DNA from 2 places in the Bacillus sp. AC266 genome. Region 2 is predicted to be linked to the other one. Evidence: riboswitches for the same ligand, from Rfam matches in the RefSeq annotation. Region 2 holds a riboswitch; the other holds the start of a gene.

Region 1 (16,724 bases), on a different contig from region 2:
AACGCATACGTATGACGATCGTGTTGATACAGTCCAAAAAGCGAAGCAAGCCGGTATTTCTCCATGCTCTGGAGCAATTTTCGGAATGGGAGAAACGATTGAACAGCGCGCTGAAATTGCATTTGAATTACAACGTTTAGATGCGGATTCTATTCCATGTAATTTCCTTGTTGCTGTAAAGGGTACTCCGCTTGAAGGACAAAAAGAATTAACACCTGTAGAATGTTTAAAAGTGCTGGCGATGATGCGTTTTGTAAATCCAACAAAAGAAATTCGTATTTCAGGTGGTCGAGAACTTAATTTACGTTCTGTACAGCCACTTGGTTTATTTGCAGCAAACTCTATCTTTGTCGGGGACTATTTAACAACAGCTGGACAAGAGCCGACTGCGGACTGGGGTATGATTGAAGATTTAGGATTTGAGATTGAAGAATGTGCGCTATAAGATAGATGAAAAGCAAACTCTTTAAAGGGGTTGCTTTTTTTTGTAAATAAAATGTAATAAAAGTCCATTAACGCTTGATAGTAGTCACTTTTGGACGAGAAAAATAATTTTGTGGACGAATTTTCCAAGCCCTAATTGTACATAGTAAAAATGTAATTTATATCGGGTTGGAGGATTTTACATGTACAAATACATATTAACTATTATGACCTGTCTGATTTTAATAAAAGCGATAAGTGCTGATCCAGTTAAGGCGGCTGAAAATCCTGAACAAAAAGAAATGCAACAAAGAATTGAACAGCATTTTCGAACGAAAGCTGAACATTTTGGGCTTGAAACAGAAGGAAAAGATTTAAAAGAAGTGAGGAAGGAAATTTCTATTATAGAAGAAGCGGAAAAGAGAGAAAATGTGTGGAGAACAGCACAAGCTCTTCGTATAAAAACAGAAGGAAAAACGATGGATGAATTAATAGAAGATGTACGAAAAAAGGTGAGAAAATAAAAAAAGAGGCCGTAGCCTCTTTTTTAAGCCCATTGTTTTGATAAATGAGCCATTTCGATCGCAGCAACTGCCGATTCATATCCTTTATTACCAGCTTTTGTACCCGCACGTTCAATCGCTTGTTCAATTGTTTCTGTCGTTAATACACCGAAAATAACTGGAATGTCCGTTTGTAGTGATAAAGACGCAACACCTTTTGCTACTTCATTACAAACGTAATCGTAATGTGTTGTAGCACCGCGAATTACTGTACCTAATGTAATAACAGCATCATATTTTCCGCTATTGGCCATCTTTTTAGCGATTAAAGGAATTTCAAATGCACCAGGAACCCATGCAACATCAATATCATTCTCTTCTACACCGTGACGCTTTAATCCATCTAAAGCTCCGCCAAGTAACTTACTTGTAATAAACTCATTAAAACGTCCAACAACAACCCCAACTTTTAATCCTGTACCAACTAAATGACCTTCGAATACCATAATGTATCTCTCCCTTAATTATAAGTTTAGTAAATGTCCTAATTTGCTTGCTTTCGTTTGTAAATACGTTTTATTTTCTTTTTTTGTTGGCATTTGCAACGGTACACGCTCGGTTACTTCTAAATCGTAACCTTGTAAGCCAGCAATTTTTCGTGGATTATTCGTTAATAATCGTAAACTTTGTAAGCCTAAATCTTTTAAAATTTGAGCGCCAATACCGTAATCACGAAGATCAGCTGGGAACCCAAGTTTTTCATTTGCTTCTACAGTATCTAACCCTTCTTCTTGTAACTTATAAGCGCGAAGCTTATTCAGAAGGCCAATTCCTCGTCCTTCTTGTCTCATATAGAGAAGAACACCTTTTCCTTCACGCTCAATTTGAGCAAGTGCAGCATGTAGCTGTGGTCCGCAATCACAGCGGCACGAACCAAATACATCTCCTGTTAAGCATTCTGAATGAACGCGTACAAGTACAGGTTCGCCTGTTGAAATATCACCTTTTACGAGCGCGATATGTTCTTTCATATCTAATGAGTTAGAATAGCCAATTGCATGGAAAGTACCGAAATCTGTAGGTAATGTAATTTCCACTTCTCTTGTCACAAGTGTTTCGTGATGGCGGCGATAAGCAATTAAATCTTCTATTGTAATCATTTTTATATCAAATTGTCTTGCGCACTCTAGTAAATCAGGTACACGTGCCATCGTACCGTCCTCATTTATAATTTCGCAAATGACTCCAGCTGGTTCTGCTCCGCAAAGTTTGGCTAAATCGACAGCGGCTTCTGTATGACCAGCACGGCGCAGTACACCGCCTTCTTTCGCAATTAATGGAAAGATATGTCCAGGGCGATTGAAATCAGAGCCTTTTGATGCAGGGTTTAACAATTCTTGTATCGTAGTTGCACGTTCATGAGCACTAATCCCTGTTGTTGTAGAAACATGATCAATGCTGACTGTAAACGCAGTGTGATGTGAATCTGTATTATGAGATACCATTGGTTCTAACTGTAGACGTTCTGCGTACTCCTCCGTAATCGGTACACAAACGAGACCACGACCGTGTGTAATCATAAAATTAATCGTTTCTGGTGTAATGTACTCTGCTAAAGCAATAAAATCGCCTTCATTTTCTCGGTTTTCATCATCACATACGATAACGACTTTTCCTTGTTTTAAATCTTCTAGAGCTTCTTCAATACGATGAAACATTGTGCTTCCCCCTTATAGAAATCCGTTTTCTTGTAAAAAGTTTTCGGTCATTGACCCTGTTCTTTTTACTGGCTTTGAAATAAAGCGTTCAATATATTTTCCAATCATGTCACACTCAATGTTTACGATGTCCCCGGCTTTTTTTTCTCCGATTATAGACTCGCTTACTGTGTGCGGGATGAGTGAAATTGTAATTGAAGATTCGTCTATATCAAATATTGTTAAGCTAGTGCCATCAACAGCAACGGATCCTTTATGCAAACAATAGCGTAGTAATTCATCAGAAATTGCTATTTTGTAATAGATGGCATTGTAATGTTGTTTTTTAGTTAAAATCGTACCGATGCCATCGATATGTCCGGTGACGAAATGTCCACCGAATCGTCCGTTTGCAGCCATCGCCCGCTCTAAATTCACCTTGGCACTTGGCTTTAGCATACGAAGTGATGTTGCTTTCATTGTTTCAGGCATTGCGTCGACAGTGAATGAAGTAGTCGTAAAAGTAGTTACTGTTAAGCAAATGCCGTTAACTGCGATACTATCACCTAATTTGACATCCGATAAAATTTGCTTTGCGCTAATAGTTAGCTTCATTGCTTCATCACTTTGAGTCATGCTTGATATCGTTCCTAACTCTTCTACGATTCCTGTAAACATTCCGTCACCTCGCTTTTTAAGGTTGCAACAATTTTTATATCATTACCGATTTGTTTCATCTCTTGAATTGTTAAGGAAAGTGCATCTTGTAACTTCGAAAAACCAGCTCCGCCAAATAAGGTGGGTGCATCTTTTCCACCAATTAATTTCGGGCTTATATAGGTCACGATTTCATTAAAACTATTTGTTTTTAAGAAGTTTGCATGCACCGTTTGACCACCTTCAACGAACAGAGAAAGAATTTGTTTCTCACCGAGCAGGGATAGGACATCTTGTATTTCAATTTGCTGTGTTTTCATTTGGAATACAGCTATATTGTTAGATTTATAAGACGCTATTTTCTCTTTGTTTACATCCTTACCGACAATAATCCATGTCGGAGTTAAGCCATCTGTTATGACATGAGAAGATGGCGGCGTTCGTAAGTGGGTATCTAAAATAACGCGTATAGGATGTTTACCTCCGTTTGGAATTCGTGTTGTTAAGTGTGGATTATCAGTTAGAACTGTATTCACACCGACTAGAATAGCATCATGTATATGACGATATTGGTGAACGTCAGCGCGTGCTTCTTCGCCTGTAATCCACTTACTTTCACCGGTTATAGTTGCTGTTTTTCCATCTAAGCTCATTGCTGTTTTTATTGTTACAAAGGGACGTTTCGTTTTCATATAGTGAAAAAAGTATCGATTTAATAAAGTGGCTTCCGCCTCAAGAACACCAGTAGTTACCTCGATTCCAACTTCTTCTAATCTCCTTTTTCCATTTCCGGAAACGAGTGGATTGCAATCAAGAGTAGCAATTACAACACGCTGAACTCCTTTTTCAATGAGTAATTCACAGCAAGGGGGTGTTTTTCCAAAATGGCTACACGGTTCAAGTGTTACATAAACGGTAGCGTCTTTTGCTCTTTCACCAGCCATGTGAAGAGCATGAACTTCAGCATGTTCTTCACCAGCACGCATGTGGGCACCCATTCCAACAATTTTTCCATCTTTAACAACAACGGCACCAACCATAGGATTTGGGCTTGTTTGTCCCGATGTTCCTTGTGCTAACTGCAAGGCAATCCTCATATATTCTTGATCTGTCATTCTTTTCACCTCTCCTGAAAAAATCAAAAAACCCCAAGGATTTTATATCCTTGGGGTTTGGGAGACGTGATTTCTAGAAATATAGTTCGAATACGAAAGTATAGGAAAGAAACCTAACGATGACTGATATTTTGGCATAAGGAAAAAACCTAGCAAAATATCAAATTCTTTCAACGCTAGTCGTATCTTTTTATTTCAGTATAGAAACATAACTATACAAAATAAAACATATATAAAGATTCAAAATGAAACTTTAAAAATATGCATACTGAAATAAAAGTGTATTCGCTATATAAAATTACTAGAAAACATATCCTTCTCCCATCCAGACTATACTGTCGGCCCTAGAGTTTCACTAGATCCACCGTTTTCGCGTTGAAAACGGGTCACGGACTTAGAAGCTATCGCTTCATCACCGCCGGTTGGGAATTTCACCCGACCCCGAAGGATGTTGTTTGCTCACATTATAGCACAAAAAAGAAAAAAGCATAGTAAAAAATGTTCGAATGTGAAGAATTGTTTGAAAATATATGCCGATTTGAATGGGGACGAAAGTAATAGAAATGTGGAAAGGGGAAGGGCTGTATAGGCTTTGATCAAAAGAAAAAACATACACAAATAAATGTGCATGTTCTTTAAATATTTATTCTGCCTCTGGTGCTCTAACAACAGACTCGAATTTGCCTTTATGCGAAGCATCGCAATAAGGCATGTTTTTTGATAAACCACAACGACATAAAGAAAATGCTGGTTTTGCTGGGAATACATTCCCTTGTGAGTCAACTAATTCCACGTCCCCTGTAACGCGAAAAGAGCCATTATCATTCACTTTAATTTGTACTTTTGCCAACGTTATCCCTCCTTTCCAAACGCTTACTCTCATCATATAATTAGGGAGAGTACTTGACAATATAAAAAGAGCACTTTGTTTGAGAGAGAAGAGAGTGTTATAATAGTTTGTATAACTGACTAGAGTAAGGTGACGAAAGATGGATAAAAAATTACACGCACTACAAAATATTGCAAATGAGCGCACATGGGCATCATTTTTGAATGATAATCATCCATATAGTTTACTTCATTGGTCAATCGCAGGTGTAGGACAAGAACCGAAAGATGTTTGGTTACTTCAAGATGAGGTAACTTTTCAAACGACGGAATTCCCAACGCTAGACGAGGCAGTAAAGTGGATTTCTGAAAATATGGAACAAGTTACAGACATTTTAGCGCAGTAAAAAAACAGGCTTATGCAAGCCTGTTTTTTGTTTCTTTTACATATGTGTTTAAAAATTGATCGATGGCATCTTCGTACTCTTCTTTATTTTCATTATAAGAGCAAGCGTGTGCACCATGTTCTGCAATATAAAGCTGTTTATTATTTTCTTTCGCTTCATAAAGTGATTTCGTCATATCAGATAAAATATAGTCATCATCTTTACTATGAATAAAGAGAACCGGATTGTTAATATTTTTTATACAATCAATTGGTGAAACTTCACGAATTGTATAGCCATCACGAACTTTTAAAAAGGCATTTGCTAAAGGTAATAAAGGCCATTTTGGCAAATGAAACTCAACTTTCAAACGATGTTGTAACTGTCCATAAAAATCAGAGAAAGGACAATCAGCAATATAAAAATCAGCACCATCTTCTACAAATCCTGCATATTGAAGAAGAGTTGCAGCGCCCATAGATTCACCATGAATTCCGAGTGTAATATTCGTTCCGAAACGATCTTTTAGCCAGTCAACTACTGACTTTAAATCATGTTTTTCATAATAGCCATAACTTGTTGTTTTACCACCGGTTTTACCATGACGGCGATGATCATAAATAAATACGTTATATCCTCTATTTAAAAATAAGTTTGCATATTTAACGGAATTCATTTTATTTACAGTCACACCGTGGCAAAAAATCATAAATTTATTGGAATGACCAGCTGGCATGTAATATCCGTGAAGTTCGTATCCGAATTGAGAAGGGATGTGAACCTCTTCTTTTTGAATAGCCTTAAAATCGTCCAAATGAAAATGCTTTTTCGTTTCGCGTTCTAAAACTTCTTCCTCTGTTTTTTTCTTCAAGTACATAACTTTATTTGTAAAGAAAATCCCAATCGCAGTTAGTGCACCTAGTATAGTAAACAATGCTGTAAAAAAACGTTTCATACTTTACCTCATCCTCCAAATACCTCTACATGTGATACACTAACATTGTATCACAATGATGTGAAAAGGGGAGAAATCGTGTATGGTTCATATACAAAAAATCACACCAGAAATGAAAGAAGTAATTCAGGATTTTATGTGTGAAAACTGGGGAAGCTCAATGATGGTCTCGCGAGGCAGAGTACATCAATTAGAAGAATTACCTGGTTTTATTGCACTTAGAAATAACAGAATAGTGGGAATTGTAACATATAAAGTGATAGAAAACATGTGTGAAATTGTATCGTTAAATAGTTTTGAGGAAGGGAAGGGGCTTGGTACAAAACTGGTGGATTGTGTATTGCGAGTGGCAAAAGAGAACGAATGTAAAAAATTGTGGCTTATTACGACGAATGATAATATGAACGCACTTCGTTTTTATCAAAAACGTAACTTCATGATGACGGACTTGTATATTGATGCGGTAAAGGAAGCACGAAAAATAAAGAAAGAAATTCCGTTTATTGGTTATGATAATATCGCGATTTCACATGAAATTCAGCTGGAGTATATTTTCTGAGTAGAGTGGAAATTGTGTAACAATTTTCAGAAATATAAAACAATAACCTTGACGAATGTTATATTTTGGTTTAATTTAAAATTGTAATCTATTACCATATTAAGGGGTGACGATGTGGCAACTATACGTGATGTTGCAAAATTGGCCGGTGTTTCAGTCGCAACCGTTTCAAGAGTCATTAACGAAAAAGGATATGTCCATGAAGATACGGTCAAACAAGTAAAAAAAGCAATTGAAGAATTACATTATAGACCGAATGCTACAGCAAAGCCTTTATTTAAACAGCCTTCAACGGTGATTGCATTACTTGTAGATAATTTGCATAATCCATCATACATCACTTTGCTCCGTTTCGTTGAGGAAATAGCATACAAAGAAGGGTATCAAGTAATAGTTTGTAATATAGAAAATAAGAATAGATACATAGATATGTTGGAGCAAAATAACATTGCAGGCGTTATAATGACGAAATCTGTTTTTCGAAGTATAGGAGAAATCTCACTTCCTTTCGCTGTGCTTGAAGAACGACAATCTCTTATGAGCTATTATGAAAGTGGACAGAAAGCTGTTTCTTTATTAAAAGAGAAAGGCTGCCAGTTTCTTGCTTATATCGGTGAGGGAGTAAAGAGTGAAGAAATGGAAGAGCATGTGGCAGGATTTCTAGATACTGCTTGGAAAGAAGGACTTTCTTATCGAGAGGAAATTGTACAAGGGTATACGAATCAACAGTTTCTTGAATTGTTACAAAAGCATCCATACATAGATGGGGTTGTAGCTTCAAGTGATAAGGTCGCTATTGAGCTAATCAGGGCGGCGAAAACTCTTAATATTCATATACCAGGTAAGTTACAAATCATTGGATTTAACGGGAGTGTAGAGGGTGAATGGATAAGTCCATCATTAACGACGATTGGAAGTTATATCGAAGAAAATGGGGAAATAGCTTTTCAACAGTTAATAGGAAAAATAAAGAAGAAACAAGTGCGACAAGAAGAAGTGGAAACAGAATTTAGGTGCATTGAGAGAGAAACAACAAAGTAAAAGGTGCGTTTTTAAAACGCACCTTTTATAGTGTAATTGCGGCAATAAAGCCGAATATAAGTAACGGTATATTATAGTGTAGAAATGTTGGGACACATGTATCCCATATATGATGGTGCTGACCATCAGCATTTAAACCGGACGTTGGTCCAAGTGTACTATCAGATGCTGGAGAACCTGCATCACCAAGTGCACCAGCTGTACCGATAATTGCGATTGTAGCCATGGGACTAAATCCGAGCTGGACGCATAATGGTACGAAAATTGTTGTTAAGATTGGGATGGTTGAAAAGGAAGAGCCAATTCCCATCGTAACGAGAAGTCCAATAATGAGCATAAGAAATGCAGCAAGCGGTTTATTATTTCCGATTATATGTGCACTCGTTTGCACAAGAGATTCAACATGTCCAGTTTTTCGAAGAACAGCGCCAAATCCAGCGGCAGAAATCATAACAAATCCGATAAAGGACATCATACGCATTCCACTCGTTAAAATAGCATCGGCTTCTTTAAGAGGGAGGCTACCGCTAACTGATAAGACGATAATACCTGCTAAAGCACCAAAAATCATTGATTCTGTTGCTAATTGCACAGTTAATGTAGCGAGTATTGATAATAAACCCAAAGTAATGCTTCTTTTCGTATAGGGAACGATTTCATTCTGTGCAGAATGAATTTGTTCTGTTTCATATGTACGTGGTTTTCGGTATGTAATGAAAACCGCTACACATAATCCGATAATCATACCGATTGCTGGAATAGTCATCGCTTTTGGAATAAGTGCGACATCAAACGTAAGACCGCTTTGCGCAGCATTTGTTTGCAATACGTCATGATAAATTTTTCCGAACCCTGCTGGAACCCACATGTAAGGGGTAATTAACCCAAATGTAATAAGACATGTTACAAGCCTACGATCCACCCTCAGCTCATTTAATACTTTTAAAAGTGCTGGAATTAAGATTGGGATGAAGGCGATATGAACAGGGATAATATTTTGTGAGAAACAAGCCATTGTTAAAATGATAAATAATATAAGTATTTTAGAATAGACTTGTTTTTTCGTGTCTTGTTCGTTGCCGATCCATTTTAAAGCTGATTGGATCATTGCATCAGGAAGTCCTGTTTTTGAAAGGGAAATAGCAAATCCACCGAGCATTGCGTAGCTTAATGCGATAGGAGCACTGTTCCCAAGGCCGGCTGTAAAAGTACTGATTGTTTCTGAAATACCGAGTCCGCCGATAAGTCCGCCTGTTAAAGCTCCAACGATAATGGCGACAATGACTTGGACACGTAACAAACTAAGCAGTAGCATGACTGCTACTGCGATGAGTACAGCGTTCATAATAAATGTAATCTCCCTAATTTTTATTCTGTTAAGGCAAGCAAGTGTTTGTAGTGACATATACTTGCGACATATCATTATAAAATGTTTTCTATGAAATGTAAAAGCGCCTTTTGTTATTAATGTTGAAAAGATAGTTCTTGTTTAATTGATTGTAAAGATTTAGCGAATAACTCAGGCTCTTCTAAATCTGGAGAATGTGCCGAGTTTGGAAACCAAATCATCTTTTTAATAGGAGCTTGAATGACATCGCAATATTGTTGAACGAGTGCATAAGGAGTTTGATAATCATAGCGACCAGAACAAAAATAAACAGGAATAGATAAACTTGAAATAGATGAAAAGAAATCGATTGTCAGCATCTCTTCCCATAAAACTCCGGATTTTAAATTTCCTGCGAGAAATTTGAACCAATCTAATAGCGTATATTCAGGAGAAAAGAAGCCTTTTCGTATGAAAGAAAAGGAAGATCCATTTTGGATTGCTCCTCCAAATGTACCAAGCCACTTTCTTTGAATAATGAGGCGTCTCGTATCTAAAAAGGGTGGTTTCCCTAATTTTAAAAGAGAAGCTAATGCCTTTTTATGGTCATGTTTTTTGGCAGAGCTAATTAAATGTTGATATAGTAATTCTTCATTTTGCTTCATATGTACGATTTGACCGATGCCGATGTATGCTTCTATATATTCGGGACATTGATTAGCGATTTGTAGTCCGATAATACTTCCCCAAGAATGACCAGCGAGAAATAGTTTTTGCTTATTAAAGCGTTTGAGAAGATATTGAATAACCTTTTTTGCATCTGAAAAAAATTGATCAATCGTAAGATTTGTTTGGATGTCCCGCCATAAAAAGGATTTACCTGCCCCTCGCTGATCCCAATTAATAACGATAAAGTGCTTTTCTAACTCTTTTTGAAAATGGCGAATAAAGCCGATTTGTGCCATACCAGGGCCGCCGTGACAGCATAATAAAATAGGCTGGTCCACGTTTTGGCCGCGTATAAGGAGAGATTGTTTCCGGTCATTAATCATAACGCTTTCTATCGTAGCGATACTGTTAGGGATTAGTTGCTTCTTTTCGTTGTAAAACTGAGGGGTATGGCTACGAAAAAGCATATGTAAACCTCCTTTTCTTAAATGGTATGAATCGCACAGGCTCTTTCTTTTGCATATACTACTAGAAAATCATTGTATCATAACATACTGGTTTGATTTCAAGTTTAGGCGATTAAGAGAGGAGGGAGAATATGACGATTGGAGAAATTATTGATTCTTTAAATAGACGCGAATCAATCGCTATTATAGCGAAACGGCTTGAAATGAGCCCATATACATTATCAAAGAAATTAAGGGTGATTGGATATGAATATGATGGAGAGCAGAAAAAACGTATCTTTATAGGTGATGGTGAAGAGCCACGTCATTTGCAAATCCAAGAAGCTACTGCCCTTCAATATGCAAAAACAGACTATCAATTACTAATTTATGAACAGTTACAAAGCATTTATGAATTGCTAAGAAAAAGAGAAGAAGTAAGTGTTCAAATTATAAGTAAGAGCACAGAGAAAAAGAAACGAACCTTTTCGATTAATATAGAAGTATTAGCAAGACTAGATGTTATATCGGAATCAAAAGGGATTCAAAAGTCTAAAATTGTAGAAGAAGCACTACAGGAATTTTTGCAACGGTATGATGTTAATCATGAAACGTATCCAGAGAAATAAAAGAAAGGATACTATGTTCCATATAAGAGCGTGTATCCTTTCTTTTATTTCATTTTTTGTTTTGTTTCGAAAAGTAATATAGGAACCAAACGGCATGATTTTGTTCATCAGCTGCTGCGCTCCGAAATGTTTCTTTCACTTGTTGATTTGTCGTTTCGTCGATACAATGTATCGTCATTGTTTGATAGAAATACATACAAATCTTCCCATTATAGTTTTCTATATACTACGAAGAAACAAGGGGCTATGTGCGTATCCTTTACTGCACTAGAAGAATGACAATACGTATGACTCTAAAAGAAGAAGCTCCTTGCATATAAAAGGAGCTTCTTCTTTCGAGTGTCACGCACTAGTTTGAATAGTATTTAATTGTTTTTTTGAATACGTCCATCAATAATCGGCTGAATTGGTTCTGTCACTTGTTTTACATAATCGACTAATGCTTCAAAATCGTTTGGACCAGTTTCAGCATTTTTTCCATTTTTAAAGGATACGAATCCATCACCGCCAGAAGCTAGGAAAGCATTTGCAACTACGCTATACGTTTTAGAGGGAACTAATTCTTCACCATTTGTTAAACGGATATTCGTAACCTTTTCGTTATTTGGTTTATTTGCATCCCAAGTGTATTGAATACCTGAAATTTGAAGCATTCTCGTTGCTCCTTTTTGCCATTGTTGATTTAATATATCACGAATATCTTGACCTGTTAGATCTACTTTAATTAATTGGTTTCCGAAAGGCTGAATGCCGTATAATTCGCCCCATGTAATATCTCCAGCGTCTAGATCATTACGAATTCCACCAGGATTCATAAGAGCGATTTGTGTTTGCATAGTTTGGCGCTGGGCATCCGCAACTAAATTTCCAAGTGTAGATTCACCAGCATCGTTTTGTTTACGGTCGATAGGTGCTGTAGATTTTCCGACTACTTCATTTACAAGAGGTGCGATTTTTTCTTTATATTGATCTAACTTTTGTTTTACTTGTTTATCAGGCTCTACACCTTCATGGTACGTTGTAATAACTTCAGCTTTTTTCTTCACAATATCTTTTGTTTTTCTATCAATTGTTACATCTACGTCCGAAAAAGCCATTCCGTAAGAATTCGCTTGCACGATAAGTTTATTATTTACAGTACCATTTACGTACGTATGACTATGTCCGCCGAAAATAACATCAACTTCGGGATCTGTTTCATTTGCAATGCGAGTAAGGTCACCGTTTGTTACACCAGTGTCATCAGTTGTACCTCCAACATGTGCAAGGACTACGATAGATTTAACACCGAGACGCTTTAATTGCTGAGTAGATTTATTAATAGCTTCTACTTCATCAGTAATTTGTACATTCTTTAGCATAGTTGGCATAACGACATTCGGTGTATCCGTTGTAACAACTCCGATGAATCCTACAGGAACTCCATCTACCATTTTTACAGTAAATGGTGGTAAAAATAAGCGGCCAGTTGATTTATTATAGAAGTTTGCAGCGACATAAGGGAAGTTTGCTCCTTTGAAATTCCCTGTTTTTTCATGATATCCACCATAAATGAGACGTCGCATTTCATCAATGCCTTCATCAAATTCATGATTTCCAATTGTACCAACATCAAACTTTAAATCATTTAAAAATTCAATAGTTGGTTCGTCCTGTAATAAAGCAGAAACTGGTGGGCTAGCTCCGACGATATCTCCAGCATGTACGAGAAGTGTATTAGGGTTTTGTTTTTTGCGTTCTTTTAAATAAGTAGCTAAGTAATCAGCACCACCAGCTTCTTTATTGTTAATTTTTTTTACAGTATCTAGTTGACCATGTAAATCATTAATACCAAGCATTTGTACGTCTATGTATCGGTTTTGTTCGGCAGGAGTCTGAGATGGAGGAGCGGCGAATACGCTTGAAAAAGTAATAGTACTTAAAACAGCAACAGCAGGAATAATTTTTTTCCACATAATTAATTTCTCCTTTTTTTATAATCTGACATCATACGACATAATTTTAATAGATTACTAGGATTATATCCATATAAAAATTTAGTTTTTTCGAAAAATTAACATATTTACAAAAGATAAATAATAGAGTAGGGAACCTTTTTTATTGTCGATTTCGCCGTGTATCCTCTATAATGGAGAAAAAAGTAAAAGGTGAATAGTATGAAGAAAAAGAAGCAAAGACAAACACAAAGACACTCTCAAATGAATCAACCAGAGAAAGAATCACTTACACTAGGTGATCAATTGAACGATTCGTTAATGCAACAATTAAAGAATAAGAAAAAAGAGTTGCAAGTGAGAGAAGAGAAAAAAGAGGCAGCAGAACAAGAAAGAAAGCGTAAGGAACAAAAAGAACGTGAAAAGAATAAATCATTTGAAGAACTGTTAAGTGAAAGTAGCCTTACTTGGAAAGACTTTAAATAATAAAAAGATGGTCAGTGAAATGCCGCTGATCATTTTTTTGACGAGTTTGTAAGAAAAGGGGAGTTAGAATGAGGGAAATTGTAGTCGTTCCGTATGAAAATCATTGGAGTGAGAAATTCCAAATGGAAGCCGAAAGATTAAAATCGGCGATGCCAGAAATGGTGAAAGTCCATCATATTGGAAGTACGTCAGTGCCAGGACTGGCAGCTAAACCAATTATAGATATGATTATGGAAGTAGAGAGTATCGACAGAGTAGATCATTGGAATGAACGTTTTAAAGAGCTTGGTTACATCGTAAAAGGGGAAAATGGTATTTCAAGACGTCGTTATTTTATTCATGGGACTGAGGAAAAACGCTCGTATCACTTACACGTATTTGAAAAAGGAAATCCTGAGATAGTAAGGCATTTAGCATTTCGTGATTATATGATGGCTCATTGTGAAGAAGCAGAAGCGTATGCGACTTTAAAGAAAGAACTAGCTGAAAAATATACATATGATGGCACGTTGTATACAGAAGGAAAAAATGAATTTATACGTAATGTTGATGAAAAAGCGAAAGAATGGAAAGGAAATAAAGTGAATGACTGAGTTCACTTTATTTTTTTAAATGTGTATAAAAGTATTATGTAAACTGTACGTATGTTTTGACTTTTTGGATGAATCTTGTTGAAATAAAGTTGTGGTTTATAAAAATGTAACAATGAAAGGGAGAAAGACTGTGCATATTCCAACAACTACACTTCATAATGGTGTGAAAATGCCGATGATTGGTCTAGGCGTTTATAAAGCGAAAGAAGGCGACGAAGTTAAACAAGCAGTAAAAACAGCGTTAGAAGTTGGATACCGTTCGATTGATACAGCAACTGTATATGAAAATGAAAGCGGTGTCGGAGAAGCGGTTCGTGAATCTGGAATCCCGCGAGAAGACTTGTTTATTACAACAAAAGTTTGGAACGACGATCAAGGGTACGAGGAGACGCTCGAGGCGTTTGAAAAAAGTTTAAAGAAATTACAAATGGAGTATGTAGATTTATATTTAATCCATTGGCCGATAAGAGGGAAGTATGTTGATACGTACCGTGCTTTAGAAAAGCTATATGAAGAAGGTAAAGTGCGCGCGATTGGTGTTTCTAATTTTCATAAACATCATTTAGAACTGTTATTACCAAATTGTAAAGTGAAGCCGATGGTCAACCAAGTAGAACTTCATCCGATGTTAGCGCAATTTGAATTGCGTGATTTCTGTCAAGGTGAGCAAATTCAAATGGAAGCATGGAGTCCTTTAATGAGAGGCGGCGAAGTATTCCAGCATCCAATTATTCAGGCTATTTCTAAAAAATATGAAAAGTCACCTGCACAAGTTATATTAAGATGGGATATTCAAAGTGGGATTGTGACTATTCCTAAATCTGTTACGCCATCTCGTATTAAAGAGAACCTTACTATTTTTGATTTCTCATTAACTGAAGAAGAGATGGATCAAATTAATACGTTAAATCGTAATTTACATGTAGGAACGAATCCTGATAAATATGATACGTTATAAAAAAAGACTGCCGCCTAGTGTTGGGGGGCAGTCTTTTGCTTTTATCGGTATCAATATTTTAGCGATGCAAAGCATATGAATCATACTTAACAATCTTTTGAAGTTGTACATATTCTTCTTTTGTTAAAGATAACTGTTGGCTAGCTTGTATATTTTCTTGCAATTGTTGAATAGAGCTTGCACCAGGTATAACAGCTGCAACAGTTTCGTTATGTAAGCAATATTGAATAGCTGTTCCTGTTAAAGAGCTTTCTCCGATTATTTCTTTTACACTCGCGAGTGTCGAATATAACTCATCGTAAGAATAAGAGAGGTAATCTTTTTCTTTTACTCTTTCTATCTTTCTTGCATTATTGTTAGTTAAAATCCCTTTTGCAAGTGGTCCGCGAGCAATAACGCTAATTTGCTGTTCATTAAGAAACGGGAACCATTCTTCAGGGCGACGATTTAAAAGGCTGTATTCCATTAATATGCTAACGATATTTGATCGTTTTGCATACTCACGAATGACATTTGGACGTATAGAAGAGATACCATAATGACGAATAATCCCTTCTTTTTTTAATTCTTCAAAGGCTTCAACTGTTTCATCTATAGGATCTTCAATCGTCCCGCCATGCAGTTGATATAAATCAATATAATCTGTTTGAAGTCTACGTAAACTCTCTTTTACTTCGGTCTTTATATAAGCTTTAGAAGGATCCCAAGACCAACCATTTTTTTCTTCTGTCCATCGATTTCCAACCTTTGTTGTAAGAACAATTTGGTCGCGTTTTCCTTTCAGAGCTTTTCCAACAAATTCTTCATTTAATCCATAATCGTATAAGTCCGCTGTATCAAAAAAATTAATTCCTAAATCGATTGCCTCATCGATAATACGCATAGCTTCAGCCTCAGATGCACCGAGAGACATACAGCCAAATCCAATTTCCGTAACATATAAATCTGAGTTTCCTAATTGACGTTTTTTCATAGGTCAACCTCCTTACCTTTATTGTACGAAAGGGGAAGGAGGTTGACAAACGTTTACTTTTTATTTGCTGTAATCCACTCTTGTACAGTTGTATACTCTTTTCCATATTGTTTTAGCTTATGACGAATTTGCCATGCTTTGCCGACTAAAGTGACGCGATTTGGTAAAATGTAAACTTTCATTTCTATCACGCTCCTTTCAATGTGGTAAAATGTATGAAGAACGATTAGGAAATAGAACAGGGAGATGAAGTAGTATGAGTAATCTTGCAGAAAGAACAGTAAAAACTGAACCGATTTTTGATGGTAGGGTTATAAAAGTTCGTGTTGATGATGTAGTATTACCAAATGGAGAAATGAGTAAACGTGAAATCGTAAATCACCCTGGGGCAGTTGCTATTATTGCTATTACTGATGAGGGGAAAATTGTACTCGTTGAGCAGTATCGTAAAGCTCTCGAAAAGGCAATTGTGGAAATTCCTGCTGGGAAGTTAGAACCGGGGGAAAAGCCAGAGGTAACAGCAGTTCGTGAATTAGAAGAAGAAA
Region 2 (16,724 bases):
AACGCTAACAAATATATACAAACTATTTTGTATTGCAAGCGTTTTCACTATTATTATAGTCCTTTTATTGCTTTTAGAAAAGTAAAATACTTAAATATTTAAATATTTTTTTATTTTCATCAAAATACATTCGATAAAACCATTATTTCATCAAGAAATACTGATTACATTTTAACATACAGATCGGCTAGTCTTGTTACCTACACTTCGTTTTATAGATTTTAGATTTTCAGCTGAATAAAAATAAAACCTCAAGCTACGTTACATTAGCTGAGGTTTTGTTTTTTCACAAAGTAATTGTATATTTGTTCAATCGCTTGAGAATCCATTAATTCTTTACCATATTCCATTACGCGGTAAATTGTTGCTGTTGACGGATTACCGTACTCCGCTAAAATAGCTATAAAATCCGCCTTCAATAATTGAAATTGCTCTTCTTCTTCTATCCAAAGATAAAAACGATCATCCCACGTATACAACTTCCCATCAGTTACACCAAGGTTATATAAGCGATTTGACAAATTGATTACATCATCTAATGTAGCAAACTCGTAAAGTATATGTTCACTTTCATCAAGAGTCACTTGCATTTCAATAAACTCGTCACGGAACTCATCTTCTGTGTCCACTTCGTGATTTTCTTTTGTTACAATTACAACCATACCTTGAGCTTGTAGAGAAAATACTTCAACAGCAATCGGTCCATCCGCTTCAAACCCTAATTCTGTATTTGCTTCTTGCATCATATCACGGAATAGTTGCTGTACTTTCGGTGCATTTCTCCACAAATCTTCTTTCGTTAATCCTCGTTCAGATAAATCATCAAATGTTAGGAAAATTTTAATCTTATTATAATTTAAACGTTCCAGTCTCATCTCATACCCTCCCTACGTAACCATTGCATCTAATTTTTATTATATGAAATAGAAAATAGATGGTTCTTTTCGAACGACTATTCCGACATCTTTAACCATCCATCCCATTCTTCTTTCGTGTTACCAATTAGGATATTTTGAAGATTTAATTGATCTCCAATGCCTTTTCTTCCTATAAAACCACCAGAGATGTTTTCATTTTTTTCTTGCAACAAGTCAATAAACTCTACTGCCTCTTCAAGTTCTCGTTCATCATCAAAAGATATAAACAAATATTTAGGTTGTAATTGTTCAATAGCTAGTAAAATACCTTCTTCATCTAAACTTGTCCCCATATACATTGTTTGATATCCTTTTAGTCGTAAATACGTCGCGAAAATAAATCCTTTTAATATATTATTTTCTAAAACGAAAACTTTGTTAACGGAAGAATACACCGACGCATTATGATAGATCATTCCTAAACGTGTTTGTAAGAATGATACAACATATTTGAATTGCGACATTGTAATCTCATTATTACTTTTTAAAGTTAACAACTTGTTTGCCACTTGAAGAATGATGCTTGCAACAACCTTTTCCGTTGAATATATACTAAAAACCTCGTTTAATAATGCAGAAATTGTAATTTCATCAAATTCTAACAAAGCTTGTAGTATATCGTCCACTAAAACAACTTCTGTATCAGTAATTTTTTCTTTTTGAACGTTGTTCTGCAACCGATTCCCTTCTAATAACTGAACTGCTTGTCCAATCATCATCCCCTCAGAAACTTTGTTCATTAACCATTTCAAAATATGAATATGCTCTTCTGTATATAAACGATGCCCCGCACGATTTCTCTTTGGGGCAATAATATGATAGCGTCTTTCCCATGCGCGAAGTGTACTCGGTTGAATTCCGAGTATATTTGAGACAGCTTTTATATTATATTTTCCATTTGAATTCGGCATTATTTCCCTCCGCATAACGTAATGATATGTGTTTGGGAAGGTGCCCGAAAACGAAGAGGGAACAATGTTGTTCCATACCCATTACTAACAAAGAGAGTCGTATTAGAATGCTTATATATGCCACCCTTTAAATACTTTTCAGATGGAAACAACCGAATCTGGCCTCCATGTGTATGTCCACTTAATACGAGCGAAATTTGTTCATTACCAGACATTTTCTTTATTATATCTGGGTTGTGACTAATTAAAATGCGAAAACCTTCTTCTTTACAATCAGACAACGCTAAATCTAAACGATCTCGTTCTAATCCAACATCATCGATACCGAGTAAGCAAATTTTCTCTCCTAATTCAGATTCAAATACAACTCTTGTATTATCTAATACCTTCACATTATTTTCTATTAATAAAGCATCTAATTCGTGATATTCAATTTCATAGTCATTATTTCCCCATACAAAATATACAGGGGCTATTTCTCTTAACTTTTGAATATTTAAAGAGATTTGCGATAAAGGTACTCCTTTTTCAGCTAAATCACCGCCAATAATTACGATATCTGCTTTTCCTTTCACTCGTTCAATTAGCGAGCTAGAAATGATCCTTCTATGAATATCCGAAATAAAAAAAACTTTAACTTTTTGAAAACTTTCCGGAAATTCTTCGAATACTAAAGTATGTTCCAACACTGTATTACGCATCGCTTCTTTATACATTCCAAGAAGACATACAAAACCAATGCATATGAGAGTACATAATAATATAATCCATGACATATATTTTTTACTCTCCTTCCTCGTAAAGTATAGTCCTTAATTTTATGTGGAGCTATATATCACTCATTTAGCTAGCTCTCATACTTCGTGGACTTATCTTTTATAGGAATTTTCAATTCTTGTCCTACCTTCACTTCGTCTTCTTGTAAATCATTATACTTTTTTATTATTTCTATCCCATCTTCATCTGAGAAATATTGCTTCGCTATACTTTCTAAAGTTTCTCCATCTTTCACAACATGAGTTGCTACTTTCTCAGACTGCTTCTTTGATTCAGTCTTAGCGGAATCAAAGAAAATTACTTCAAACGCACTTTTCTCAGCATTATTACTATCACTTTTTACCTGTATATACTTATCTGTATACCATAGGATACTAATAGGTAACAATATGAACAAAAATGTTAACACTCGGACGAAAATGTGATTCATTTTAAACTTTGGTTTGTTCTCTTTATTTCTATGAATTTCACTACGCGGCGGTAAACTTTCATCTTCTTCCACTTGCTCAACTTCTAACTCCTCTTCAAAATCAGGAATTCGTTTTCTCATGTTGTTCACCACCACCTTCCATTTATTTTCTTAATTGGAGCCCCATTATAAAATCAACAAGAAAGTGTGCAAAGATTGTTATAAACAAATTTCCTGTCCACTCGAATACATAACCAAAAACAAAACTAATAAAGCAGACGAAACAAAACAAAAAAGGCTTCGTTATATACCGAATATGTAACACAGCAAAAATTAAACTCGCTATTACAATTCCGAAATGAGTCTGCACTACACCTCTAAATAAAAACTCTTCCGCAAAGCCAATAATAAACGTGATAACGAGTAAATGCATGACAGAAATCCCTTGAAACATTCTATCGTTAATGCCACCATCATCAAACCAAGATTCTGGAAACACTCGCATTGCAACATAATCTAATAACACAATACAAATCGCTAACAAGCTACCTATTAAAAGTATAGAAACCGGTTCCCATTTCCATAAACTATAAACTTCTCTTTTATCTTGAAATAATATATATGCTAGTAAACAACCGATACCAATAATGATTAGTTGTGTTATGTAGAGATTCAGTCTTATTTCTCTCGGACTCATATCTTCAACATTATGCCTTTGAATGTTCATCATTCCTCCATCTTTCTTAGGCCGAAAAGCTTTTGTAACTCTGTTTCCCAATTATAGTCGAAAACTAACTGTTGCGCTCGTCTTTTTTTATAATCCGTTTTTGTAATACCACAGTAATCACAACAGTTTTCTATCTCTTTTTCTTTTCTATAACCGAATTGTTGTAATAAATATTCACGTCTACATCCTTGAACTTGTATCCATGACTTCATATTTTCTAGCTCACTATATTTATTACGCATTCTCACTTCCACTTCCGCTATTAATCTGTGCATTATTTCATCTGACAAGCTCTCTAACATGAGATTTCGCTGTTGTATGATTCCAAGATGTTCGAGATGATAACGTGTAAAGCGCCAATACTGTTCATTAAATCTTGCTGCATTATAACAAATTTCTTCTACATCTTCTAATGGTAATACTTTCGTTTGAAACATTCTTTCTTGTAGTAACGAAAATAAAAATTGTATTTGCGATTTACTTGGTAATTCATCTTCAATGATTGAAATTGGCAAATCGTGATCCAATGGACTACATAATAAAATGGCTATACTCAATTCTCCATCTCTTCCCGCTCTTCCAATTTCTTGTAAATATGAAGCTACATTTGTCGGATATTGAAAATGAATAATATATCTTGTATTCGCCTTATTTACCCCCATCCCAAAAGCACTTGTACATATTACAATTTGCAACTGGTCATTCATAAACTGTTGTTGAATTAACATACGCTCTTCATGTTCCATACCACCATGATAAAAAGCTACACCTGTAATTCCTTTTCCTCTTAAATACTCGGTTAAACGCTCTGTCCAGGCCCTACTTGAACAATAAACAATACCAGGCCCTTGCAAATACATTACATGCTCAAAAAGCGCCTCTTTTTTTTCTTCTATTGTTTCCACAAATTGCACTTCCATCGCAATATTTGGACGATCAATTGAGTACACATGCTCAGCAATATTTTTTAGATTTAAACTTTCCGCTATATCTCGCAATACATCCTTTGTCGCAGTTGCTGTTAATGCTAATACTGTCGGAGATCCGATACTCTCAATTACTTTATCTAATTTTTTATAATCTGGCCGAAAATCATAGCCCCATTGTGAAATACAATGCGCTTCATCTACGACAAATAATGAAATATGAATTTTTTTCAATTCTCTTATTAGAAGTTCCGACTGCAACATCTCTGGTGATACGAAAACAAATTTATAAAAAGATAGCTTTTTCATTGCTTCTCTTTTTTCAATTAACGTCCGAAAACTATTCAATGCAATAACTCGATTTTTCACGACATACTTTAATTGCGTAACTTGGTCTTCCATTAAAGATAATAATGGTGATACAACAAGCACCGTACCCTCTTGCAGAAGCCCCGGAAGTTGATAACACATTGACTTTCCCCTTCCAGTCGGAAGCATTGCTACAACATCTTTTCCTTCCAATAAGTCCGTAATAACTCCTTTTTGCCCCGGACGAAATTCAGAATATCCAAACCACTTATATAAATATTCCTCAAGCTTCATTTATACCCTCCATCCGTGCCAATACAAGACGTACTTCAAAATAAGAGATTTCCTCTCCAACCGCTTGCTTCAACACTCGCAATTTACGTGTTTGTAATGCTTCAATTACTTTTGTTACTTTTTCCATTTTTTCTTTTTCCATAAACATTTCAATAGAAAATTCTTTTTCTCGTAAAGCAATTTCTACAAAATGGTCTTCTATCGTGGCAACCTTCAAATTCCGAATTGTTGCTATTTCTTCTAAAGAGCGTCCTTGTCTCCAAAGATTATATGTTTTTTTCGTTGATAAACTAAATAAATCAGCTTTCTCATTTGGATAAGATATAATTTCAGCTAATAATGGAAACTCATTTTCTTTATTGCGAACTTCTTGAATAAGGAAATGGATTGTACCCCAAAATAAAAAATACACTCGAAATATATCTTGTTTCGTAATTTCCGCTAATTGTTGTAAAGTACACCCAATACGTTTATACCCAGTTAACCGATATATTACGATTGTCGCCTCTACTGGATTATTTTTTTGTAAAAGAGTATGCATTTCCTTCCATAATCTTTTAGCCAATTCACTTCTCATATACGGTATTCCAGTGAGAAAACGTTTCACCCACATCATTATTTCTGTATCCTGTTGAATTGGAATAAATTTCGTATTCGCCTGTTGTAAATTCGAAATAGTTTGAACGATCAATGATAACCTCTTCCAAAACGTTTCACCTATTTCACCATAGTGTAAACCATTTAAATATGTCGGAAAGGCAAAGTCACCTTCCCATTTGTTTAATTGCACGTTACCAGCCGTCGTTAACACATATGTATTATCATGTATACCTTGAACTAAATCCGTTTGTAACAACTTTGCAACTTCTTGATCATAATCAGCTCTATTTAATGACTTATAAATCCCAAACAAAAAAGAAATTTGAAACATATTCCCATCTTGTAATGTTTGCGACGATCTCTTTCCTTTTAATAAATAATAAATCGAAGAAACGGTTCTTTCACCATTCAATTGTTTTAAACAATATAATAAAGTATATTGTAGCTGCATTACCGCTTCCACCTCTCAGTCTAACTTCATTCCTTTTTCAATACGATTGCACATTAACTGCTATTCATTTAACTTATCATATTCACACTACATGCTTGTATATATTCTATTGTATCAAACGAAATAACATTTAAGTATTTTGAAAATCTTATGAAATAATTCAAAAATAAGTTGACACTCTAATTGATAAGCATTATCATTATAATTTTATGTTGAAAAGTTTTTAAAACCGTTTTACAATAAGATTATAATTTTTTGGCGAACTTTTCACATACATATTATCAGGAGGGAAAAAATATGGCAAAATATACAATCGTTGACAAAGATACTTGTATTGCATGCGGTGCTTGTGGTGCTGCTGCACCAGACATTTATGACTATGATGATGAAGGCATTGCATTTGTAACATTAGACGATAACCAAGGTATCGTTGAAATTCCAGATGTATTAATTGAAGATATGATGGATGCATTCGAAGGTTGTCCAACTGACTCAATTAAAGTTGCTGACGAATCATTTGATGGCGACTCTTTAAAATTCGAATAGTCTTTTATTAACTTCAAAAAATCCCCCTCATAAGTATGAGGGGGATTTTTTGCACTCTTTTTCATTCTCACTAACAAAAAAACCATTAGCAGTTACGCTGCCAATGGTTTAATATTTTTAAGCATTTTTCATTTTTGCAAATACCCATACTTTCAAGCGTGAAAATAGTGCTACAAATACAATTGTTACAACAATTCCTTTAATTACATTAAACGGTAATATCGCCGTTACAATAGTTTGTCGCATAATATCACTAGACATAGCTGGTGAATTTAAAAACCAAGTGTACGCTGGTAAAATAATAAAGTAGTTTAACACACTCATAATAACTGTCATAGTAATTGTACCTAGCATTAATCCTGTCGTTAAACTTTTTACTGTGCGATACTTTCGGAATAAGAATGCTGCTGGACCAATAAATAAACATCCCGCTATAAAGTTTGCTACTTCTCCTACTGGTACTCCCGTTAAACTTCCTTGAATTCCGTAATGCAAAATATTTTTTATCGCTTCTACAATTACACCTGCAATTGGACTAAAAATTATCGCCGCAATTAAAGCTGGCACATCACTAAAATCAATTTTTAAAAATGGCGGAAGCCCTGGGAATGGAAAATCCAACATCATTAGTAAATACGCAATACTACTTAGCATCGCTACACTCACCATCTGCACTACACTGTTTTTTTGTTTCATCTTTCTCTCTCCTTTTCCATCGATCTTCTCATGGAAAGTGGAAAGGTTCTGCTATGCCTATTTTTTCATAGAACGAAAAAACCCTTTGTGATTTACACAAAGGGAGAATTTTAAGGCACATCAAACAGACGTTCAAATACTTATCTTTTTTGAACGCTTGAACCTCCATCTTCTCCCATCCAGACTGTACTGTCGGCTTTGGAATCACACCAAATCCTGCCTTAACGGCTCGCGGGCTTAGAACGAAATTATTAAATGTTCATCACCGCCGGTCGGGATTTTCACCCTGCCCCGAAGATAGACCGATATTCTATTTTCCACTTCATTATACAACAACATGATCGTATTGTGAACAAAAAAAGTGTAACTTACTAAAAATAAGTTATTGATTTTATATAATTAAAGAAACGATCACTATATTTTACAATACAACCCATATTTTTTATAATTCGGTATTTCTCTTATGAATCCCCCTAGTCATATGTCGTCAAAAGTGATAAGATGTTGAATTGTTAAGATAAGAACATTTTCTGAGTTATGGAGGAAATGTCATGAAGAAAGATAAAAGACACTCTATTCGAGAAGCAATGAAAAAGAACTTAAGAAAAGAATACTTTTATTTGAAAAAAGAATTACTTTTCTACTGTCCAATTGATCTAGGCACATTCTCAAGAGAGACATACTACGCTACTTTTGACCAAGATGGCATAAGTATTTATCAGTATGATAAAAAAACAGAAAGTAAATTAAAATTGTGTGAGCGTCATCCATGGAAGAGTTGGAATAAGGTAAAAGTTGATCACTATTTAACAACTTCTCAATTTATTTTCCAAGGTGAGCGAAACTGGATTTTATCCCTTTTCCAAAAAGGAAAAGAAGCTCAAAAAATAATTGAAGAACATACATCTTTACAAACGGAAGTTGTTTCCCGTCCGTTTTCCAAGAAACTTCCTGGTTTCCGTTCTGATACACCATTGAATAAATACATCGGTTGCATTTGTTACACTGCACTTATTGCATTTTTATTAAAATGGATGATTCCATTTCAAGCACCACAAATCGCCCTGTATTCTCTTTCAATTGGCTTTATGCTTCTTGGTTTACTTTGTCTTACAATTGGTCTAATCGAACCAACTATCGTACTATTTCGGACAAAAGAAAAAACAAGAACAAAAGTCTTTTACTTATATAGCTACTTAGCTATTACTGGATTTATATGTGTCTTTATTTTTTGGTAAAAGAAGCCGTCCCAAAAGATCTTTTGGGACGGTTTTTCGTTAGGAATAGGTTGCTCTTACTGTCGCATTTTATTGTTAGTCGATATTTCTTGTCGAAATGTCGATATAATAAGAGCTATGTTCGATATAATTTCATTTACTATCGCAATCTTAAATAAGAAAAAAATAAATTTATTCAAAAGTTATGCTTTTGAGACGTTGCCTTTACTTGACGTATAGTTGTTGGTTCGGATAGATTTGCTCTTGTCGCAATCCATTCCTCACTTTAATTTCCTCAACTGTCATACTAAATTTCCGGGCAATACCAACTAAAGTATCACCTTTTTGTACAATATATAGTGATGATGACACAACTTGATTTTTTTGTTCATTTAAAACAAGCAACGGATTCATCGCATTCCTTTTCTCCATCGTCCATCTCCCTTGATGCACTTCTAAATGTAAATGCGCTCCTCGCGATTCTCCTGTATTCCCTACCTCTCCAATTAGCTCTCCTTTTGAAATGTTATCACCTTGAACTACATATCTCTTATTTAAATGCGCATAAACAGCCTCATATTCTCCATGTTTAATAAACACAACATTTCCATAACTACTTGAAAAATAAGACTTTGTCACCTTACCATTTTGAATAGCTGCAACAGGCGTTCCAATAGGCGCAGCTATATCAATACCATAGTGTTTCCCATGTCTTGTCCCAAAATAATCACTTATCTGCCCATCAACAGGCCATATCCACTGATTCCCTTCAGCGTAAACATGTAATTGAGATAAAAATAATACACTCAATATCACCACGCCACATTTTAACGCTTTCATATACATCCTCCGTTTTCTAATAACCGTCATACCTTCTCTATTGTGGGATATTACAGAAAAAAGTATACAAAAAAAAGAAAGTGTATTACTCCACTTCCTTCTCTTCTTTATTACGAAAAACAAGTGCACTGCGGTTATACTCCACATCTTTCACTTGTAAACGCGCATTTATTACTCTAGCAAGCGCAAATAAATAATCAGATAACCTATTTATATACTTTAGAACAATTTCATTGGTTTCTCCTTCTTTTTGCAATGACACTATACAACGTTCTGCTCTTCTTATAACTGTACGTGCAATGTGTAGTGCAGCCGATATCTCGCTACCGCCTGGTAAAATAAAACGCTCTAAAGGCGGCGCTTCTTCTGTATACGAATCAATTCGTCTCTCTAAATACTCGACCATCTCTATCGTTACTTTATAAGGGATTTTCTTCTCTACTATTGCTAAATCCCCTCCACAATCAAATAGTTCATGTTGAATATTTTCAAGTTCGTTATAAATGTTACGAAAACATTCCTCTTGTAATTTAGACATGGCATATCCGATATGAGAATTCGCCTCATCAATTGTTCCATAAGCTTCTACACGTATATGATCTTTATCCACTCGGCCACCTATGACACTCGTTTCCCCTTTATCACCTGTTTTTGTATAAAGTTTCATTTCATTATGACACCTCTCTTTTTATTTTCATTCTGATTATTAAAGAAAAAAACTCTACCATTCTTTATTTAATTGCACTTACAAAAAAATAAAAAAACAGTAAAGCTTTTATTCATGATCAACTTTTAAAAAACATATATATCTAAATTATACGATTTGGTAAATATACAGAGAATGTAGTTCCTTCTCCAACGACACTTGATACAGAAATTTTCCCGTCATGACCTTGAACAATATTTTTAGCAATCGCAAGCCCGAGTCCTGTTCCAACTTTTTTCCCTCGCGTTCTTGCTTTATCAGCTTTATAGAATCGATCGAACAAGAACGGAATATCTTCTTCTGGAATACCAGCACCTGAATCTTGCACTTCGAAAGTAAGGCCACTATTTTTCGTATTAATTACAAGTGTAACATGTCCACCTGCATTTGTATGACGGATTGCATTATCAATTAAATTCGTCAGTACCTGTTCCATACGGTCTGCATCAAACGGATATTGTTCAATTGGACTTTGGAAATCCACTGTTAATTGGACTTCTTTATCCTTTGCAATCCCCTGGAATTTACGGCCAATTTTTTCGACAAATGGATGAATATCTACTTCACCTATATGTAACTCTACATGTCCACTTTCCATACGGGCTAAATCTAATAACTCATTTACAAGTTTACCTAAACGAACAGATTCATCATAAATAATTTGAACAAACTCATTAATTTCCTCTTTCGTTTGCACAATATCATCTAAAATTGCTTCACTATATCCTTGAAGCATTACCATCGGTGTACGAAGTTCATGTGATACATTCGCAATAAAGTCTTGACGCATTTTCTCAAGACGACGCTCCTCCGTCATATCTCGCAATACTGCTACAGCTCCACGAATTTTTGTTTGATTGTAAAGCGGTGTCATAAGAACTACGTAGTTACCTTTTTGCAAATTAATTTCAACAACTTGTTGTTGCTCACTTTCTACAACGAGATGGAATAGTTCAACAAGTTCAGAAGGCAGTTTTTTAATTAACTCTACTTCTTTTTCTTCTTGCCAAACTTGTAAGAAGTGTTCTGCCGGTGGGTTGATAACAACGACTTCACCTTCTTGATTTAACGTAACAACACCATCTGCCATACTACTCAAAATGCTAGCTAACTGCTCTTTTTCTTGCTGCAGGGCATTCATATTAAACTTCAACTGTTTCCCCATTTGATTTAAAGCAGTTGCAAGCTCACCAATTTCGTCCTGCGACACCATAGGGGCTTTCGTATCAAATTTCCCGCGCGCTACCTCAAATGCAACCTCACGCATTTTACGAAGCGGTGCCGTAATTCGAGTAGATAAGAAAAATGCAAAGAAAGTTGTTAAAATAATCGCAATCCCGGCTGATAAGAAAATAAAATCAGTCGTTCTCTCCATACCTTGTATTGGAACTTGCAATGATTCATATACAAACACTGCACTTTGATTTTTTGACTGTACTGGTTTCCCGACGATCATAATATCATTTTCAGTATTTTTATTCTTCCTACTATTAGAAGCTTTTCTAATATTATTCTTAATATCCTTTTTATCTGTAAAAACAGCTGCTAATTCTTTATCATTTTTCAAATCATCTATTGTAAGAGTAACTAATCCTTCTTGTTTCGGCGAAGAAGAAATTTCCTTACCGTCTTCTACAATGATAATCCTTGAAAGTGGATCAGAAAATTTGTAAGCAATATCCTCAATCGTTTTTACATCGGCACCTTCTTCAATTAATTCCGTGACACTTGTTGCAACTTTCTGAAGCCTAGCTTCACTCATATCAACATAATACGTTCTAAAAAACTGTGAAAGTAAAATAGCAACAAATCCAAGAACAAACGAAACGAGAAGTAATATGGTCATCCATAACTTCCCTACTACACTTCTCCAAAGCATCAGTCGTTCACAACCTCAAACTTGTAACCTACGCCCCAAACGGTAACAATCATTTTCGCTGCATCTGGTGATTGTTTACTTAACTTTTCACGTAAACGCTTTACATGCGTATCAACTGTACGTAAATCTCCGAAGAACTCATATTGCCATACTTCTTTTAACAATTGCTCACGGTCAAAAACTTTATCCGGGGATTTCGCTAAGAATAATAGTAATTCATATTCTTTCGGTGTTAAGTTTACTTCATTACCATCCGCTGTAACGCGGTGCGCATCATTATCAATTGTTAAATGCGGGAAAACAGTAACATCTTTCGTCGTTGTATCTTGTGTAAAGAATGTCGTTGGTACAGCGCGGCGTAATACTGCTTTCACACGAAGTACTACTTCACGCGGGCTAAACGGCTTTACAATATAATCATCAGTTCCAACTTCAAACCCTTGTACCCTATTTACTTCTTCACCTTTTGCTGTCAGCATAATAATTGGCGTCGCTTTCTTCTCACGAATCCCTTTACACACTTCGATACCATCTTTACCAGGCATCATAATATCCAGTAGGATTAAATCATAATCATTTTGTAACGCCATTTCTAAAGCTGTATCACCATTATCCGCTTCTTCAATTGTGTATTGCTCTCTTTCTAAATACATCTTTAATAAACGACGAATACGATCCTCATCGTCTACAATTAAAATTCTTGATTCATTTTCCATTTCTACCCGCTGCGTACTTTTACCACAACGGTTTACACCTACCCTTCTACAATATAATGTTGCACCTATCCTCGTTTAATTAAGCATTTTTTAACGTTCCACTTCCCATATTATGCTTCACAAGAATAATAAAGTTTGTTCATTTTTTTTCCAAAACTATGTATTTTTTTTGAACAGTATATTTGGTCCTCGACATCATTTTACAGAATCAACCGCTACTTTGTCATGTTTTTCTCAAAAAAGAAGAAAATTTGACAAAAATAAAATAGGAAAGTGACATACACTCTCCTATTTTATTTCTCTATGCATATGAATGTAAACCCGCAATAATTAAGTTTACTACAATAAAGTTAAACATAATGATTGCAAAACCAATCACTGCAAGCCAGGCGGATTTTTCTCCATGCCATCCTTTAGATAAACGTAAATGTAATACCGCAGCATAAAAGAGCCAAGTAATAAGCGCCCAAACTTCTTTTGGATCCCAACCCCAAAAGCGCGTCCAAGCGATTTGAGCCCAAATCATGGCGAAAATTAATGCACCTAATGTGAAAACTGGGAATCCAATTGCAATAGAGCGATATCCAATTTCATCTAACAAATCACTATTCGTATTTTTCACTAACGGCTGAAGCGCCGCTGATACTCGTTTACGTAATGTAAGCCTTAATACGATATATAGCAATGTTCCGACTAACACAGACCAAATTACTGTATTTAATTTTTTCGCATTTACAATCGCCGGAACTTCAACTGTCGGCTCTAATTTATTTTCTGACAATAACTTTCCTTCGTGCGGTCCCACTAAAGCCGGAAGATTGTACTTCATTTCCACTTGTTGTTCATTTTTATCAACCCATTGAAACTTCGCTTCATATTTCATACTAGAAAATACCGTTGTCACTCCAATAAAACCAACTGTACAAACAAGTGTGAACACTACCGTTTCTAACCAAAATGTACGTTTGCTTCTCGTTGATTGATCTACATTCTTCAATAAATACATAACGCCCGTAATAAAACTAATTGCTAAAATTGCTTGCCCTGCTGCTGCAGTCGTCACGTGAATATGTAACCAATTACTTTTTAAAGATGGAATAAGCGGAGATATTTCCCTCGGAAACATACTCGCATATGCAATTAATAAAAGCGCAACTGGTAATGCAAAGAGTCCAATTATACTTACGCGGTACATAAAATACATGACAATAAATGCTCCAACAAGCATCATGCCGAAAAACGTACCGAATTCAAAAAAGTTACTAACTGGTGCATGTCCTGATGCAATCCATCTTGTAACAAAATATACTGTTTGTGCAATAAACCCTAAAATTGTAATCGTTATTCCTATATTTGCCCATTTATGACCTTTTTCTTTAATTGCTCCCCCGAAAAATAGAGTTGCAATTAAATATAAAATAAATGCGGTAAAGAGAAAGTTACTACTTATTTGCACCATATCGTTTCCCCACCTTAACTAATTTTTTTATCCACTACTTTATCGCTTGGCTGCGGAATTGCTGTACCTTCTAGTACTCTTTCAATATCTTTCTTTAAACCGAACCAATTTTTATTCGTATGTCCTGCAATCCACCATTCATCATTAACGCGTTGTATCCAAATACGGCGATGATTCCAATACATCCCTTGAATCACACCAACCATAAATATAAATCCTCCAATACCGAGAATCCAAAGCGTTAAATCTTTCCTTACAGTAAGTGCTGTTGCATTTTGCATTTCCACACCTGCAAAGGACATTTTATATTTGTTATTCCCATCTGGTTCTATATTTTGCTGAATACCGACAAAACTCACTTCACCATCTGGTGTTTCAGGCGTAAACATTTTAAACACAAATGCAGGGTTGTTTGGTAATTTCGTTTTCGTATTTGGTCTTCCATTCTCGTCAAAATAAAAATCTGGAAAATAGCTTAATAGTTCTAAAGAATAACCATTTCCTAAATCAAATTTTTCTGTAGGATTCGTTAAATCTACTTTAATCGGTCCCCACTTTTGATTATTTTCTTTGTTTTGCAAATGGAATGACATGCTTTTAAATTCACTTTCTTTGTAATCCACTTGATATACAGCAAATTGATCAAATTTCAGCGGTTCATTCACTCGAATTTCCGCTTCTTTTACTTTTTCTAATTTCGGTTTTTGTCCTGCTATATTTTCGCCGACCGCTTTATATAATACAGCATTCGTTTGGAAGTTTTTCGCAATCATTTTATCGCCTACACGATCAATCGCTTCATCAAAAACTTCCTTGTCCTTACTTTTATCATAAACTTCCTTAATAAATTTCTCGTTTTTTAAATAGTATTGACCATCCGTTCCTGGTATTTCTTTCGTTTCACCGTCACGTAACCAAAGGGCTTCGTCTACGTACATACTCGGTAAAAAACGGAGCATTGCACCGAATAAAAAGATAATGAGACCAATATGATTCACATATGGACCCCAGCGTGAAAACCGTCCCTTTTCAGCTAAAATGTTACCGTCTTCCACTTTCACATTATAATTACGTTTCTTTAAATTAATTTGAACTCGTTCTAAGTCACCTTCATGCGGCGTACCAGTCCCGTGCACTCTCTGTCTTTTCAAAAAACTTGGGTGTCTTTTCACCCCTTGTTTTTTTAAAGCTTTATAAAGAGGAATGACACGGTCTAAACTACATATAACAAGTGAAATACCAATGGAAGCAATTAAAATCATGTACCACCATGATCCATATAAATTATTAAATCCTAATTGATAGTATAATTGTCCTAAAAATCCATACTCGGTCTTATAATATTCAGCTGGTTCGATTCCTGGAGTTATGTACATTTCTTGGGGAAAGATAGTTCCTATTGCCGATGCAGCTAAAGTTATTACGATTAACCATACACCTACTTTTACAGAAGAGAAAAAACTCCAAATTTTATCGACTATCGTTTTTGTATGTGTGAGAGATCTCCGAGCACTCCCCTCATATCTCATATCCAATAATTTTATATTTTCATTACTTTCAAATGGTTTCCCACATGCTTCACAAAAAATGGTTCCTATCGGATTAACATGTCCACATTCACACTTAATTTCTTTCAACACTCTCACCGCCCCTATATCTATATGTACTATTGTATATTCTAACCTCAAGTTACCGCAATACTCAGAATTTTTAAATCAGAGGCACTATAAGGATGCACCTCATATGTAAAGGCTTTCTTTATTACGGAGTAATTTTCTTTAAATATCCTTCTAACTGTTCTTTCGTTTGTTCACCTATAATTTGTTCGACTACTATTCCATCTTTATCAATCAAAAAGCTTGTCGGTAATGGTCCTACCCCATATGTGCTTATGATTTTTGTTCCTTTATCAATAGCAACTGGGAATTTCAAATCATATTGTTTCACAAAGTTCTTAACAGCAATATCTGTTTCATCTGCATCTAACGCAATAATTTCAACGCCTTTTTCTTTATACTTTGGATATAATTCGTTCATATAAGGCATTTCTTTTTCACACGGTTTACACCAAGTGCCCCAAAAATTTAAAAATACACCTTTTCCCTTTAAATCTTTCAGTTCAATTTTCTTTCCTTCTAAATCTGTCACAACAAAGTTAGGTGCTTCTTTTCCAATTTGCATTTTCTCTTTATCAGCAAAAAATCCTTGATAAAGTGTAAATCCTACAGCACCGCATAAAATGAGTAGAATAATAACACGAAATAATAAGCGATTTTTTTTCATATTGTCTCCCCTCTCTTCGACGAGTGATGAATATATGTATTTTTTAATAAATCACCAGCGG

The links. Region 2 has a riboswitch for FMN ahead of AC0IXC_RS15380 (ECF transporter S component). Riboswitches for the same ligand answer to the same signal wherever they lie in the genome.
Region 1: another riboswitch for FMN. It lies ahead of ribD (bifunctional diaminohydroxyphosphoribosylaminopyrimidine deaminase/5-amino-6-(5-phosphoribosylamino)uracil reductase RibD); the one in region 2 lies ahead of AC0IXC_RS15380 (ECF transporter S component).

The regions. Positions count from the first base shown of each region.
Region 1 is NZ_CEEDEC010000002.1:701,822-718,545, forward strand. Features, by position in the region: gene bioB (biotin synthase) at 1-445, shown strand, start outside; gene AC0IXC_RS11245 (hypothetical protein) at 627-947, shown strand; gene ribH (6,7-dimethyl-8-ribityllumazine synthase) at 971-1,432, opposite strand; gene ribBA (bifunctional 3,4-dihydroxy-2-butanone 4-phosphate synthase/GTP cyclohydrolase II) at 1,451-2,644, opposite strand; gene ribE (riboflavin synthase) at 2,657-3,301, opposite strand; gene ribD (bifunctional diaminohydroxyphosphoribosylaminopyrimidine deaminase/5-amino-6-(5-phosphoribosylamino)uracil reductase RibD) at 3,283-4,395, opposite strand; FMN riboswitch at 4,705-4,848, opposite strand; gene AC0IXC_RS11270 (CDGSH iron-sulfur domain-containing protein) at 5,039-5,245, opposite strand; gene AC0IXC_RS11275 (DUF2552 family protein) at 5,385-5,630, shown strand; gene AC0IXC_RS11280 (alpha/beta hydrolase) at 5,641-6,564, opposite strand; gene AC0IXC_RS11285 (GNAT family N-acetyltransferase) at 6,647-7,123, shown strand; gene AC0IXC_RS11290 (LacI family DNA-binding transcriptional regulator) at 7,238-8,164, shown strand; gene AC0IXC_RS11295 (Na+/H+ antiporter family protein) at 8,190-9,509, opposite strand; gene AC0IXC_RS11300 (alpha/beta fold hydrolase) at 9,629-10,627, opposite strand; gene AC0IXC_RS11305 (ribbon-helix-helix domain-containing protein) at 10,759-11,235, shown strand; gene AC0IXC_RS11310 (hypothetical protein) at 11,285-11,431, opposite strand; gene AC0IXC_RS11315 (bifunctional metallophosphatase/5'-nucleotidase) at 11,601-13,190, opposite strand; gene AC0IXC_RS11320 (YqkE family protein) at 13,392-13,655, shown strand; gene AC0IXC_RS11325 (GrpB family protein) at 13,724-14,248, shown strand; gene AC0IXC_RS11330 (aldo/keto reductase) at 14,379-15,206, shown strand; gene AC0IXC_RS11335 (aldo/keto reductase) at 15,265-16,179, opposite strand; gene mciZ (Z-ring formation inhibitor MciZ) at 16,233-16,361, opposite strand; gene AC0IXC_RS11345 (NUDIX domain-containing protein) at 16,436-16,724, shown strand, end outside.
Region 2 is NZ_CEEDEC010000003.1:416,356-433,079, forward strand. Features, by position in the region: gene AC0IXC_RS15340 (genetic competence negative regulator) at 267-875, opposite strand; gene AC0IXC_RS15345 (MerR family transcriptional regulator) at 953-1,828, opposite strand; gene AC0IXC_RS15350 (metallophosphoesterase) at 1,828-2,604, opposite strand; gene AC0IXC_RS15355 (LysM peptidoglycan-binding domain-containing protein) at 2,676-3,155, opposite strand; gene AC0IXC_RS15360 (CPBP family intramembrane glutamic endopeptidase) at 3,178-3,741, opposite strand; gene AC0IXC_RS15365 (RecQ family ATP-dependent DNA helicase) at 3,741-5,270, opposite strand; gene AC0IXC_RS15370 (YpbB family protein) at 5,260-6,321, opposite strand; gene AC0IXC_RS15375 (ferredoxin) at 6,619-6,867, shown strand; gene AC0IXC_RS15380 (ECF transporter S component) at 6,985-7,563, opposite strand; FMN riboswitch at 7,727-7,866, opposite strand; gene AC0IXC_RS15385 (hypothetical protein) at 8,115-8,801, shown strand; gene AC0IXC_RS15390 (peptidoglycan DD-metalloendopeptidase family protein) at 9,006-9,620, opposite strand; gene AC0IXC_RS15395 (cob(I)yrinic acid a,c-diamide adenosyltransferase) at 9,706-10,287, opposite strand; gene resE (sensor histidine kinase ResE) at 10,430-12,205, opposite strand; gene resD (DNA-binding response regulator ResD) at 12,205-12,921, opposite strand; gene resC (cytochrome c biogenesis protein ResC) at 13,223-14,380, opposite strand; gene resB (cytochrome c biogenesis protein ResB) at 14,395-16,020, opposite strand; gene resA (thiol-disulfide oxidoreductase ResA) at 16,142-16,663, opposite strand.